DNA from 2 places in the Pseudoduganella sp. HUAS MS19 genome. Region 2 is predicted to be linked to the other one. Evidence: predicted binding sites of a transcription regulator. Region 2 holds the regulator's gene; the other holds the start of a gene.
What was found. The regulator HrcA, encoded in region 2, represses chaperone genes, less so after heat shock. The targets are predictions, from matches to a motif close to TTAGCACTCNNNNNNNNNGAGTGCTAA.

Region 1 (7,123 bases), 1.8 Mb from region 2:
TTGGCGCCGAACATGGCGAAGGCTTTAACTACTTTGAAGTCGTAGTTCACGGCCAGCAGGGTGTTGTGGCCAATGTCGCGACCGGTCACGATGCCGTTGGCAACGGTGTCGTTGTTACGGTTGTTGTAAGCCAGGCGGCCGTTGAAGTTGCCGTTCTGGTAGCCGATCGACGCGCCCAGTTGACGGCCGGTCGAGGATTCTTTCTGCTCGCCGGCAGCGTAGAACACTTCAGCGGTGATGCCCATCATGTCCGGGGACTTGTAGTACACCGAGTTGCTGTTACGTACGTTGATGCCGTTCGCTGGGAAGATGTTCTTGGCCGAACCGGACAGGCCAGCCTGGAACGGGTCGCCAACTTGCACGAAGGCGTTGTACCAAGGGGTGTACTGGCGGCCCAGGGTCAGGGTACCAGCCGATTTCGACACCAGGCCAACGTAAGCCTGGCGCTGGAATACGGAACCGGATACGTCGGATTCACCGGTATCGCCTTTGATGCCGCCTTCCAGCAGGAACACTGCGGACAGGCCGCCACCCAGGTCTTCGGTGCCTTTGAAGCCGATGCGCGATGCATTGGCGACGCCGGAGGACACTTTGGTCACGTTACCGTTCTTGCCACCGCGTTCGGACACGATGCCGGCATCCATGATACCGAAGATGGTTACGTTGGACTGGGCATAGGCGCTGCCCGATGCTGCTGCGAGAACCGCGAGGGAAATCAGGGTTTTTTTCATGATGTGCTTCTTCCTTTTCTTTGCTTTGTTATCGATCACCAGGGCTCTTCGGCACTGATCGCCCGCCATTCTATATGATCTCAATATTTCCTGCTATTCACGTAGTAATACGTATTGCAAGATGGCGGCTTTTGCCACTAGCGCCGAACAAAATTTAGGCAACTTTCAACTTGTTTGTTCAGGACACATTTCACACTTTCCGTTCATTTGCCGGCTAAACTGATGGCGCCGGGATTATGTCATGGACAAGCGGTTTGCGCCCCGTTTCATAGTGAAACTCCCCTGCACCGCAGGCAACTTTGCGCACGACTTCGGCGTTAGAATGCAGGTCGGTATCAATCTGGGGGGCGCTGTCGGCAAATGAAAACGAGTGCGGTTTCTGTAACAATTCCATCCACGATCAGCGACGTGGAACGGGATACCGGCCTTGCCAAGGAAACTTTGCGGGTCTGGGAACGTCGTTACGATTTCCCCCGCCCTGAACGCGACACGTTCGGAGAGCGAGTCTATCCAAGTGAACAAGTCGTCAAATTGAGATTGATCAAGAGATTGATTGATCTGGGGTATCGTCCCGGCAAGGTCATTGGCTGTTCGGCCGACGAACTGCAGGCACTGGCGCAAAAGACTACCGCCAGCCAGCGGGACGCGGCCGCCCTGCCTCACCCTGAATTGCTAGCCTACTTAGAACTCTGCAAAACCCATCAAATGGAGGGTTTCCGCCGCCAGCTGACGCAGGCGATGCTGGTGATGGGTTTGAAGAATTTCGTCATCAACCTGGTTGCGCCGCTTGCCACCCTGGTGGGCGAGGCGTGGGCTTGCGGACAGTTCGCGGTATTTGAAGAGCATTTGTTTGCAGAATCGGTGCAGATCGTGTTGCGCAGCGCCGTCTTTTCCGTCCCCCAGGTCAACCATAGCAGCGCGGCGCCACGTCCCCGCGTGCTGCTGACCACCCTGCCGCAGGAACGGCACGGCCTGGGCTTGCTGATGGCCGAAGCCATGTTCGCCGCCGAAGGAGCGCATTGCATTCCGCTAGGTGTCCAGACGCCGCTGCCCGACATCGTCGAAGGGGCGCGCGCCTTGCAGGCCGACATCGTTGCACTGTCTTTTTCGGCTACCGTGAACCCGCGCCACGTCCATGACAGCCTGCGCGAATTGCGGGTGCGCCTGCCGGAACAGGCCGAAATCTGGGCCGGCGGCAACAACCCGGCCTTGCGCAAGCGTCCGCCAAGCTCGGTACTGGTTTGCGAACTGGCCGAAATCGGCCCGGCAGTAACGGCATGGCGGCAACGCCAACGGCAAGCCCTCAGCTAGCCTCTGGTAGAATACGCGGTTCGATTGAAGGACCCTCTGCCAACCTGTCCATGTTCAGTTTTTTCAAGAAGAAACCGGTCGCGCCGGAAGCCGCGCCCGCAGCGCCGGCCGCAACTGCCGCGGCCCCTGCTCCTTCCCTGCCAGCCGGCGCCGAGCCGGCGGCCCCGCTGGCGTTTGAAGTCGAAACTGCCGCCAAGCCCGAACCCAGGCAAAGCTGGATGAGCCGCCTGAAGGCTGGCTTGTCGAAAACCTCCGCCAACCTGTCCATCCTGTTCGTCGGCGCCAAGATCGACGACGACCTGTATGACGAGCTGGAGGCGGCACTGCTGATGTCCGATGCCGGCGTCGACGCCACCCAATACCTGCTCGATGCACTAAAGCGCAAGGTCAAGGAAGAAAAGCTGCTGGATGCCGCCCAGGTCAAGGAAGCGCTCAAGCAATTGATGATCGCCCTGCTGCAACCGCTGCAAAAGCCATTCGAGCTGGGCCGCCACCAGCCGCTGGTGATGATGATTTCCGGCGTCAACGGCGCCGGCAAGACCACCACCATCGGCAAGCTGGCCAAGCATATGCAGGCGCACGGCCAGTCGGTACTGTTGGCTGCTGGCGACACTTTCCGCGCCGCAGCCCGTGAACAGCTGATGGTGTGGGGCCAGCGCAACAATGTCACCGTGATCTCCCAGGAGTCGGGCGACCCGGCCGCCGTTTCTTTTGACGCGGTGCAGTCCGGCAAGGCGCGCGGCACCAATGTGGTGATGATCGATACCGCCGGCCGCCTGCCGACCCAGCTCCACTTGATGGAAGAGTTGAAAAAGGTCAAGCGCGTGATCGGCAAAGGCCTGGAAGGTGCCCCGCACGAGACCCTGCTGGTGATCGACGGCAATACCGGGCAGAATGCCCTGGCCCAGGTCAAGGCTTTCGACGACGCGCTGCAATTGTCGGGCCTGATCATTACCAAGCTCGACGGCACTGCGAAAGGCGGCATCCTGGCCGCCATCGCCCGCGTCCGCCCGGTGCCGGTCTACTTCATCGGCATCGGCGAAAAGATTGAAGACCTGCAGCCGTTCAATGCGGCTGAATTTGTTGAAGCACTGCTCGCTTAATCGGCCTACATGATCGAATTCCAGCACGTCAGCAAACAGTATTCCCCGGACGGTGTCGCCTTGCGCGACATTTCCCTCACCATTGCCAAAGGCGAGCTGGTCTACCTCGCCGGCCCATCGGGCGCCGGCAAGTCGACCCTGCTGAAAATGATCGCCGCCATGGAGCGGCCCACTTCCGGCAAGGTCCTGGTGAATGGCCAGGACATCGGCGCCCTGAAGCGCGCCGGTATTCCCTTCCTGCGCCGCAACCTGGGCCTGATCTTTCAGGAACAGCGCCTGTTGAACGACCGCACCGTGCTGGCCAACGTGATGATGCCGCTGCTGGTGACCGGTGCGCCGCGCTCGGCAGCCGAGCAGCGTGCGCGCGCCGCGCTGGACAAGGTCGGCCTGCTCGACCGCGCCGACGGCCAGCCGCTGGCCCTGTCCGGCGGCGAGCAGCAGCGCGTCTCGATCGCGCGCGCCATCGTCAACCGCCCGCAAATCATCCTGGCCGACGAACCCACTGCCAACCTGGACCGCGCCAGCGCCAGCAAGGTGATCGATGCACTGCACGCCTTCCACTCGGTCGGCGTGACTTGCCTGATTTCTTCGCACGACGAGCAGATCCTGGACGCTGCCGCACGGGTGATCCACCTCGAGCGCGGCGAACTGATGCGGGAGGCCGCATGAGCGCCTGGCTGCGCCATCACCTGTTCGCCCTCGGCGCCGCCCTGGTGCATGTGCGCCGGGCACCGGGCTCCTTCCTGTTCAATATCCTGGTGGTCGCAATTGCGCTGGCCCTGCCCTTCATGGGCGTGACCCTGCTCGACAATGTGCGGCCGATGTCCGGCCACATGGGCGTGGAACCCGAACTCAGCGTCTTCATCCAGGCCGACACGCCACGCGAACAGGCCGCCGGCCTGGCATCTTCGCTGCGCAGCATCACGCCGCAAGCCCGGATCATCTTCAAGACGCGCGAAGCGGCACTGGAAGAACTGAACGCCAAGAACGGCTTGTCCGACGTGGTCGCCACGCTGGGCGAGAACCCGCTGCCCGATAGCTACGTGATCAAGTTGAATGCTTTCCAGAACGCGGCAGAAAGCGCCCAGATCGACACCATTGCAGAGCAGATGCGCGCCTTGCCTGGCGTAGAGTCGGTGCAGGTCGACTCGGCCTGGGTGATGCGTCTGGCCGCCATCCTGGGCGTAGTGCGCCAGGCCCTGCTGCTGCTGGCAGTCACGTTGGGCACGGTGGTGGTAGCAGTGGTATTCAATACCATCCGCCTGCAGGTGATGACCCAGCGTGAAGAAATTCTGGTTTCCCGCCTGATCGGGGCTTCCGACAGCTTCATCCACCGCCCCTTCTATTACACCGGCGCCCTGCTGGGCCTGTGTGCCGGCGGCGTGGCATTGGGCGGCGTAGCGCTGGCCCTGCAGCCGTTGAACCGTACCATTACCGACCTGGCAAGGCTGTACGCCTCCGAATTCCAGCTGGTGCCGCTCGACCCATGGGCGACTGCCGGCCTGCTGGCCCTGTCCGCCGGCCTCGGCCTGGTGGGCGCCCTGCTCAGCGTCCAACGCCACCTTTCCCGTCTAAATTAAAAGTCGGGGTCAGGTCCGGCAATCGGACATTCGCCCTTTGGAAGCGCAAGGCTGCTCGCGCAGCCAGGCCTGTCCCGACTTTCAATGCCTGCGTGCGTACCCGCACGGAGGCATAATCTTCGCGCCCTTATCCTGACTTTGATCCAGCGCAAGGAATAGGCCTGTGCCGATAGTGTTTTTGCTATCAGAGCCATAAAATCCCAGCAATTGGCACTCACTTGGGGAGAGTGCTAATATATGTTCAGAACGGCATGATAGAGGTTAAGAATCATTTAAGTTCTGTCGTGCATGCTGGTAACTCTGAAAAGCATTCCCTTCAAGCGAGGATAGACAAGATGACCGCAACAAACGCACTGGTACCTGCCGGCAGCAACGCGCTGGCCCTTGGCTTCAGCGGTAGCCTGGGCAACCTGGACGCTTATATCTCGGCTGTCAATCGCCTGCCTATGCTGACCCACGAGGAAGAAGTGGCGCTGGGCAAAAGCCTGAAGGAAAAGAACGATCTCAAGGCTGCGGAAATGCTGGTGACTTCCCACCTGCGCCTGGTGGTATCGATCGCGCGCGGCTACCTGGGCTATGGCCTGCCGCACGGCGACCTGATCCAGGAAGGCAATATCGGCCTGATGAAGGCAGTCAAGCGTTTCGACCCTGACCAGGGCGTGCGCCTGGTGTCGTACGCCATGCACTGGATCAAGGCTGAAATCCACGAATACATCCTGAAGAACTGGCGCCTGGTCAAAGTGGCCACCACCAAGGCCCAGCGCAAGCTGTTCTTCAACCTGCGCAGCCACAAGCAGGGCCTGGATGCGATGTCGCCGGCCCAGATCGACGAACTGGCCAGGACCCTCGACGTCAAGCGCGAAGATGTGATCGAGATGGAAACCCGCCTGAGCGGCCGCGATATCGCCCTGGAAGCGCCTTCCGACGACGAAGACGACAAGTTCTCGCCGATCGCCTACCTGTCGTCGGACAGCATGGAGCCGACCAAGGTGCTGGAAGCGGAACAGGTGGTGCGCCTGCATTCCGAAGGCCTGGAAACGGCCCTGTCCAAGCTGGACCCACGTTCGCGCCGCATCGTGGAAGCGCGCTGGCTGGCCAACGACGATGGCTCGGGTGCCACGCTGCACACGCTGGCTGAAGAGTTTGGCGTGTCGGCCGAGCGCATCCGGCAGATCGAGGCGGCTGCCTTGAAGAAAATGAAGGGCGCCCTGGCCGCTTATATGTAAGCCCGTAGTGCCCCAGCGAAAGCACCGGTTCCGCAAGGACCGGTGCTTTTTTTACATCAAAACACGGTTATTAATGTCGGGAATTTTTACATTCCATTGAGAAATATTTTGTAAGCCTTTGATATGGCTGAGTTTCGGTCACTGGCACAACGATTGCTTCGTATCTGTTGAGCACACCAACCGAGGAGCTACCATGTTCACGAAGCTTGCATTGACCGCGATGTTCGCCCTGGCTGCCGGCGCTGCCGCCGCCGGTCCCACCAAGCCTGGCCAGACCGCTGCCAACCCGCTGATGCTGACAATGGATAGTTCGATCAGTGCCGGCTGGAATCCGGACGGCGATTCAGTCTGGACTTTTGCCGACTGGATCCATATCAAGGACCTTGAGGTGCTCTACGTCAAAGTAACAACCGACACCACTTTCGACTTCGGCATTGCGCCGCCTAATGGCGGCAACGTGCACGATTTCGACTTCGATCTCATCGTGGACAACAACTCGGCCAACAAAACCAAGCCCGCCGGGTTCTCGGCCTACTGGGATGACGTGACACTGACAGGCGGCGGCGTGCATACCTTCAAGCTGAATTCCCTGAACCTTCACGACAACAACACCAACATCCACTTCCAGGTACTGGCCGGCAACGTCGACGATGCGCCGCCAAGTCCAGCCAGCGAGGTGCCGGAACCTGTTTCTCTGGCACTGCTGGGCGTCGGGCTGTTGGGCATGGGAGGGTTCCGCCGTCGCCGCAAAGCATAAGTGGTCAATTCCAATAAGAAGAACTGGCGCCCTGCGGGGCGCCCTTTTTTTGCCGGCCGCTTACTGTTGAGTGGACTCAACAGTGCAACACGAGGGTTTGCGATTTGCTAAGCTGTTCTCAGGCCAGAGGAGAACATCATGCAAGCTAGACTGATCTGTCTGGGCATGGCGGGCCTGGTCCTCGCCATCGCCGCCGCCTGCGGCTCGACCCGCAGTACTGCCGAGGACGCAGCCAGCCGTCCCGCACCGCGCACCAGCGCCAGCTATGTCCTGGCACAGGGGGAAGTCGTCAGGCTGGCCCCTAACGTTACGCTCAAGCTCGAGCGAGTCAACGACAGCCGTTGTAAGCAGGGCGCAGTTTGCGTCTGGGCTGGATATATCAGCTACAGTTTTGTGCTGGCCGACCAGCGGGGCA
Region 2 (7,123 bases):
AGCCGATCTGCGACGGCTCGCGCGGGCCGGTTACGCCTTCGCGCGCGAACACGCCGCATTGCTTCAGGTCGCGCCCCAGCGCTTCGGCAATCACCTCGCCCATTTTCAGCGCGGTGCCAGACGGCGCATCGACCTTGTGGCGGTGGTGCGCCTCGATGATCTCGATGTCGTAACCAAGGTCGAACTGCTTGGCCGCAAACTCCAACAGCTTGAGCGTTACGTTGACGCCCACGCTCATGTTCGGCGCGAATACGATCGCCGTGCGCTTGGCCGCTTCCGCGATAGCCGCCTTGCCCGCCTCGTCGAAGCCGGTGGTGCCGATCACCATCTTCACGCCATGCTCGGCGCAGTAAGCCAGGTGGGCCAGGGTGCCTTCGGGGCGGGTGAAGTCGATCAGCACGTCGGCGCCGGCCAGGCCGGCGGCCAGGTCGGCCGTGATGGCCACGCCCGCGGGCTGGCCGGTGAAGGCGGCCGCGTCGCTGCCCAGGGCCGGCGCGCCTGCGCGGTCCAGCGCACCGGACAGGCGCGCCGCCGGCGCCTTCTGCACCGCCTCGATCAACATATGGCCCATGCGGCCGCTGGCGCCGGCGATGGCGATATTCAGTTGCGTCATCTTGCTAATTCCTTAATGCTGTCAATGCTTACTGCCTGGTGCCCGATTCCTGGCCGCCCGGCAGCGGCGCCTTGCCCGGCGCCAGATTGCCCTTGGCGTCCTCGGCCTTCTTGAATTCCTTGATCGGGCCGGCAATGCGCTCGATGTATTGCTGTTCGGTCGGCAGGTCGCCGCCCTCGAAGCGTTCCACCTTGTCATCCTTGTCGAAGAACACCACCACCGTGCTGGTGGTCAGCTCGCCATTGCCCTTGGCCAGGCGGAACGGGTAATCCCAGCGCTTGCCGTGGAAGGCATCGGCCATCAGCGGGGTGCCTAGCAGGAACTTGACCTGGTCCTTGCTCATGCCGTTCTTGAGCTGGGCCAGCATTTCCTTGGACACGAAATTGCCCTGCTGGATGTCGGGCCGGTAGGGCGAGAAGAACCACAGGAATTTCTGCGTCTTGCTGATCTGGGTGGTCTGGGCCCCCTGCGAGGCTTCCACCGGGGCCACGGTGGCTGGCTTGCTGGCGCAGGCCGCCAACAGGGCAGCAGCCAGCAGCGCAGTGCTACGTTGCAACAAAGACAGCGGGGTCAAACGCATAGTATGCATACCTCAATTCCGTGAGCAGAAGTGCCTAAAACGCTATATCATAAAGCACTTCCCGCAACTGACGTTAGCAAACATGAGTAACAGCCCTACCGACCTGAAGGCGTCCGGCCTCAAGGCTACCCTGCCGCGCCTGAAGATCCTCGACATTTTCCAGAGCAGCCCCGTGCGCCATCTGACGGCAGAAGACGTGTACAAGCTGCTGCTGGCCGAGAACATGGATGTTGGCCTGGCCACCGTGTACCGCGTGCTGACCCAGTTCGAGCAGGCCGGCCTGCTCAACCGCAACCATTTCGAGAGCGGCAAGGCGATTTTCGAGCTTAACGAAGGCTCGCACCACGACCACCTGGTCTGCCTCGATTGCGGCCGGGTCGAAGAATTCGTCGACGAAGAGATTGAAAAGCGCCAGCAAAGCATCGCCGCTGAGCGCGGCTTCAAGATTGCCGAACACGCGCTGGCCATCTACGGCAGCTGCACCAAGGTCAACTGCCCGCACAAGCACTGAAAAAATAAATGGGGACGTACCCCATTTTTCTTCGAAAAATAAATGGGGTACGTCCCCATTTATTTTTTAGTGGTTGCTGAGCGCGTTTGACAGCAGCCGCGACGTAATATCGACAATCGGGATGACCCGTTCGTACGCCATGCGGGTCGGTCCGATCACCCCCAGCGTGCCCACGATCTTGCCGTTGGCTTCATAGGGCGCGGTCACCACGCTCATTTCATCCATCGGCACCAGCTGCGACTCGCCGCCGATGAAAATCTGTACGCCGGAAGCCTTGGACGACACGTCCAGCAGCTGCATCAGTCCGGTCTTCTGCTCGAACAGGTCGAACATCGCGCGCAGCGAGCTCATATTCGAGGACAGGTCGGCCACCGACAGCAAGTTGCGCTCGCCGGCGATCACCATGTCTTCGGCCGATTCGGCCATCGCCGCGCTGCCGGCCTCCACCGCCGCCTGCATCAGGCGCCCCATATCGTCGCGCAACTGGCGCAGCTCGTGCTGCAGGCGTCCGCGCACATCCTCGAACGACAGCCCGGAATAATGCTGGTTGATGAAATTGGCCGATTGCTGCAGCTGGGCCGGGGTGTAGTCGACGTCGGTCAGCAGGATGCGGTTTTGCACGTCGCCGCCGGGCGAGACGATCACCAGCAGCACGCGTTTCTCGCCCAGGCGCAGGAATTCGATCTGTTGGAACACCGACTCGTGGCGCGGCGCCAGCACTACCCCGGCAAACTGGGTCAGCGAGGACAGCATCTGGGCCGCGTTGGCAATCAGCTTTTGCGGCTGCGGCGAGGCCGCCTGCAGGCCGGCCTGCACCGCGCGTTCGTCGATGTGCTGCACCGTCAGCAGGGTGTCGACAAAGATGCGGTAGCCGCGCGGGGTCGGCACCCGGCCGGCCGAGGTATGCGGGCTGGCCACATAGCCCTGCTCTTCCAGGTCGGCCATGATGTTGCGGATGGTGGCCGGCGACAGCTCCAGGCCGGAAATCTTGGACAGGGCGCGCGAGCCCACCGGCTGGCCGTCGGCAATGTAACGCTCGACCAGGGCTTTGAGCAGGGTTTGGGCGCGGAGATCGAGATGCATGGCTCTATTCTGCCAACTGTTGTTCCAGCCACGCAAGCAATTCATCGAGCGTGGCGCAAATCGCGTCCGGCCGCGGCGCCCCTTCCGGCAGCGTGGCGCCATGCCGGTTCATCCACACCGCGCGTAGGCCGGCCGCCTGCGCCCCGGCCACGTCCAGCGCCAGGTCGTCGCCCACGTACACCGCATCGTGCGGCGCCACGCCCAGCGCCTGGCAGGCGGCGCGGAAAATGTCCGGCGCCGGCTTGGCCGCGCCGAAATGGGCGGCCGCCAGCGAAACCTGGAAATGGTGGGCCAGGCCGATCACTTCCAGGTCGGCGTTGCCATTGGAAATCGTACCCAGTTGCACATGCTGGCGCAGCTTGAGCAAGCCCGGCAGTACATCGTCGTAGGGCGTCACCGCGTTGCGCGCGGCAAAAAAATGCGCCATGGCGCTGTCGACATGGGCCGCGTCCTCGCCCGCTGCGGCAAAGGCCGCCTGCAGGCTGGCGCGGCGCAGCTGGCCCAGGTCGATCAGCAGTTCCGGGCGGGCCGCCGCCAGTTCGGCGCGGTGCGCGCGCAAGGCATCGATCGACCACGCCGCGGCCACTTTCGGCGCATGGGCCGCCAGCCAGGCGTGCAGCGTGACTTCCGCCTCGGCAATCACGGGCGCGATCGGCCACAGGGTGTCGTCCAGGTCGAACAGGATGGCTTTCGGCTTCATGGGCGCATTGTACCGCGCCGCGGTTGCAAGCTGTTACAAGGGAAAAGCTGGCCAAATCGGCTATAGAAGTAGCAAATGCACTAAAATAGGCGCCGATTTGTCCGCGCAAGGCGCGAAACCGACTGGAGAACGTGGAATGAAGAGTAAGTATCTGTCTGCTGCCGCCGCGCTGCTGTGCGTCGCCGGCCTGGCCGCCTGTGGCGGCAAGGGCAACGGCAGCTTGAACCTGGGCGTGCAGGTCATCGGCATCGACCGCAGCGGCCTGGTGCTGCAGAACAATGGCGGCGACGACCTGGTCATCACCGGCACCGGCAACGGCATGTATTACTTCAAGACCCTGATGGAACCGGACGCGCCATTTAACATCACCATCAAATCCGCGCCGGCCAACGTGACGTGCAAACTGGCCAACAATACCGGTAAGATCAATTACTACACCTATCAGCAAGCCGCCGTGACCTGCACCCCCGATGCCTTCCCCCTGGGCGGCACAGTTAGCGGTCTGAACGGCAGCGGCCTGGTGCTGGCCAACGGCGCCCAGACCCTGGGCGTGACCGCCAACGGCCCGTGGCAATTCGCCAGCCCGATCGGCAACAATACGGTGTATGGGGTGACCGTGCTGAACCACCCGACCGGCCAGACCTGCACCGTCAGCGGCGGCGGGAACGGCCTGGGCGCCGGCACCATGCCCGCCAACGCTGTCGTTGACGTGACAGTCACCTGCGTTACCAAATCCAGCTAAGAAGGCATCCTCATGAAAACCAAACTGATTGCCGCGGCCCTGCTGGCCGCAGCCCTGGCCGCCTGCGGCGGTAAAGCCAGTTTCACCCTCGGCGGCACCATCACCGGCCTGGCCAACAACGGCCTGATCCTGCAGAACAATGGCGGCAACGACCTGAGCATCAACGCCGGCGCCACCAGCTTCAGCTTCCCGAACAGCATCAGCTACGGCACCGAATACCGGGTCAGCATCAAGCAGCAGCCAGAGCACATGACTTGCGGCTTCCTGGGCGGCACCGAACACGGGTCGGCCGGCCACACCACCAGCATCAATATTGCCATCAGCTGCAGCCAGAACGCCTACGCCCTGGGCGGCACGGTGGAAGGCTTGAATGCCACCGGCCTGGTGCTGGTCAACGGCAGCTCGAGCGGCAGCATCACAATTGCCAAGGATGCCACCAGCTTTACCGTGCCGGGCACTATCCCGGTCGGCACCGCTTACGGCATCACGGTGCTGGCCCAGCCAGATACCCTGTCTTGCAGTGTGGAAAACGGCAGTGGCGTGATGGGCGATGCCCCCCGCACCAACGTCAAGGTGATTTGCAAAGCCAAATCGTGATATAAGAAAATGGAATGACTGGGATTCGTAAAATAAATTGGAACAATATGCCGCGACGCAGCATACTTCTCCCTGTCTCCTCCACTTCTTAACAGAAATGGATTCAGCCCGCTCCCTGAGCGGGCTTTTTTTTCGTCCAGCGCCGGCCGCACCCGAACCGGGCCAGTCTTGATGCGCGCGATATTTGTGAGCTATAGTCGCCTACTGTTTCAAGATCCAAGCGGCATTGCCGGAAAAATTTATGACCTCAGACGGCTACCAGGGCCAACCGGTAAAACTGCTGAATGCAACACAAAACGCCTACGCGGTAGCATTCTTCTTTCTTCCCCTGTCCAAGGCACTGCTGTTCATTGCGCTGGCGCTTGCCTTCATCCTGTTTGTGGCGGGCGGCGGCTTCGCACGGGCGCTGCGCTGCTGGCGCACCTTGCCCTGGATCGCGCCGGCGGCGATCCTCGCCGCCTTGCCGGTATTGTCGCCCCTGCTCCATCCTGCCAGCAGCAAACTGGTGATCCAAGCCGAAACCAGCTACTACTGGATCATTGCGCTCATGACCTCCCTGGCGGCCAGCCAGATGCGTATCCTGCCCTGGCTGCGCGCGCTGGTATGCGGCATCTTCGTCGGCTTCCTGTACGCCCAGCTCCCGTACAAGGGCTGGTGGCCACTCGACCCGCCGTCCCTGATTGCCAATTACATCCTGTACTCGCAGTTCCTGGCAATTGGCGTGGTTTTGCTGTCGATTCTGTATAAACATGAAACAAGCAAGGGGATCCGGGCCGCCTATATTGCGGGCATGATCCTGTTCTTCGCCGGCCTGACTTCCGGCATGGGGCGCACCGGCATGTGGGTGGTGCTGGTCTTGTTGCCTTTCATCATCACCAACCTGTTCACCAAGCAGAACCGGACCAAGGCCGTCCTGCTCTGCGTGATCGCCTGCGTTGCGCTCCTGATGGCGCCCACGGTGCAAAAACGGATCAAGGACGCGGCCAGCGATATGCAGCTGCTGCAGCAAAATGTCACGCAAACCTCGCTGGGTTACCGGCTGGAAATGTGGAAGACCGCCTGGGGCGTCTTCCGCGCGCATCCCCTGCTGGGCGGCGGCGCGGCAGGTTTTGAAGCCGCCTGGGCCAGCCAGGCGCAAGGCGAGGAAGGCAAGGCATTCGTGGAGCCGCACAACGCCTTCCTGTTCTACGCCTCGTTTTACGGGATTTTCGGCCTGCTGGCCCTGGTCTGGCTGTATGCGGCTGTGTTCTGGACCGGCTGGCAGCGGCGCCATAGCTTCGAGGGCGGGGTGGTCCTGGCGTTTGCCCTGATCCTCATCCTGTGCAGCTTCACCAATACCGTATTCATGGGCTCGGTCAGCCGCGCCTGGGTCATGTTGTTCCTCGGCCTGCAGGGCGCCCTGATGTTTGCCGCCCCCAAATGGAAGGCAGGCAGCACTTGAACCACGATCACCAACCCCGCCTGCTGTTCATTTGCCCCACCGTCGCCGCCTACATCGGCGGCACGGAGACCGTGGTCAGCCAGTTCTGCCAGCGCCTGCGGGACCAGGCGCGCATCACGCTGCTCAGCGGTGACCCTGGCGACGGCCGCCAGCGCCTGATCGACCTCGACGGCGTGGAGCTGCTGACCTTGCCCTTCGTGGCGCGCGACTCGACGCTGAACCATGTGCTCAGCAAGATCCTGATGACAAGCCGCTTCAAGATCGAGAGCTACAGCTTCTTCCGGGCGCTCAAGCAGTCGGGTATGGACTTGGCGCGCTACGATTACATCGTGACCTTCTATGAAGCCGATGCCTACCTGCTGTCGAAGCGCTACCCGGCGCTGCGCGGTCGGTTCCGCCATTTCCTGCCTGGCGTATCGATGCGGGGATTCTTCCGCCATGTGCCACCCGCGGAGGTGTTCTACCTGGGCTACCGGGCGGCGCAAAAGACCCGGCGCAAATGGGGCCTCGAGATTGCGTCGCTGCCGCTGGGCGTCGGCGACAACTTTTTCCCGGCCCGCCCGCCCGCCTACCCGGCCGACAAGCGCTTGCTGTACATCGGCCGCCTGGACCGCAGCAAGAATGTCGACTGGCTGGCCGACTTCTTCATGCAAAGCGGCCTGGCCCAGCAAGGCTACCACCTCGATATCGTGGGCGACGGCCCCCTGCTGGACGGCTTGCTGGCCAGGTACGGCAATGCGCCCGGCATGACTTTCCACGGCCGCCAGCGCCAGGACCAAGTGCTGGCACGCTTGCGCCAAGCCTTCCTGCTGCTGCACCCGACCGATCTCGAGAGTTTTGGCTTGACCATCCTGGA

Region 1: a site for HrcA is predicted at 4,933-4,959, ahead of rpoH (RNA polymerase sigma factor RpoH). Genes of this name have one in related genera too.

The regions. Positions count from the first base shown of each region.
Region 1 is NZ_CM132133.1:1,544,572-1,551,694, reverse strand. Features, by position in the region: gene ACWBU6_RS07260 (porin) at 1-731, opposite strand, end outside; gene ACWBU6_RS07255 (MerR family transcriptional regulator) at 1,092-2,042, shown strand; gene ftsY (signal recognition particle-docking protein FtsY) at 2,093-3,145, shown strand; gene ACWBU6_RS07245 (cell division ATP-binding protein FtsE) at 3,155-3,814, shown strand; gene ftsX (permease-like cell division protein FtsX) at 3,811-4,725, shown strand; gene rpoH (RNA polymerase sigma factor RpoH) at 5,061-5,951, shown strand; gene ACWBU6_RS07230 (PEP-CTERM sorting domain-containing protein) at 6,145-6,708, shown strand; gene ACWBU6_RS07225 (hypothetical protein) at 6,847-7,123, shown strand, end outside.
Region 2 is NZ_CM132133.1:6,194,703-6,201,825, forward strand. Features, by position in the region: gene dapB (4-hydroxy-tetrahydrodipicolinate reductase) at 1-613, opposite strand, end outside; gene ACWBU6_RS28425 (outer membrane protein assembly factor BamE) at 642-1,169, opposite strand; gene fur (ferric iron uptake transcriptional regulator) at 1,276-1,704, shown strand; gene hrcA (heat-inducible transcriptional repressor HrcA) at 1,771-2,787, opposite strand; gene ACWBU6_RS28440 (HAD family hydrolase) at 2,792-3,487, opposite strand; gene ACWBU6_RS28445 (hypothetical protein) at 3,624-4,229, shown strand; gene ACWBU6_RS28450 (hypothetical protein) at 4,242-4,826, shown strand; gene ACWBU6_RS28455 (O-antigen ligase family protein) at 5,068-6,267, shown strand; gene ACWBU6_RS28460 (glycosyltransferase family 4 protein) at 6,264-7,123, shown strand, end outside.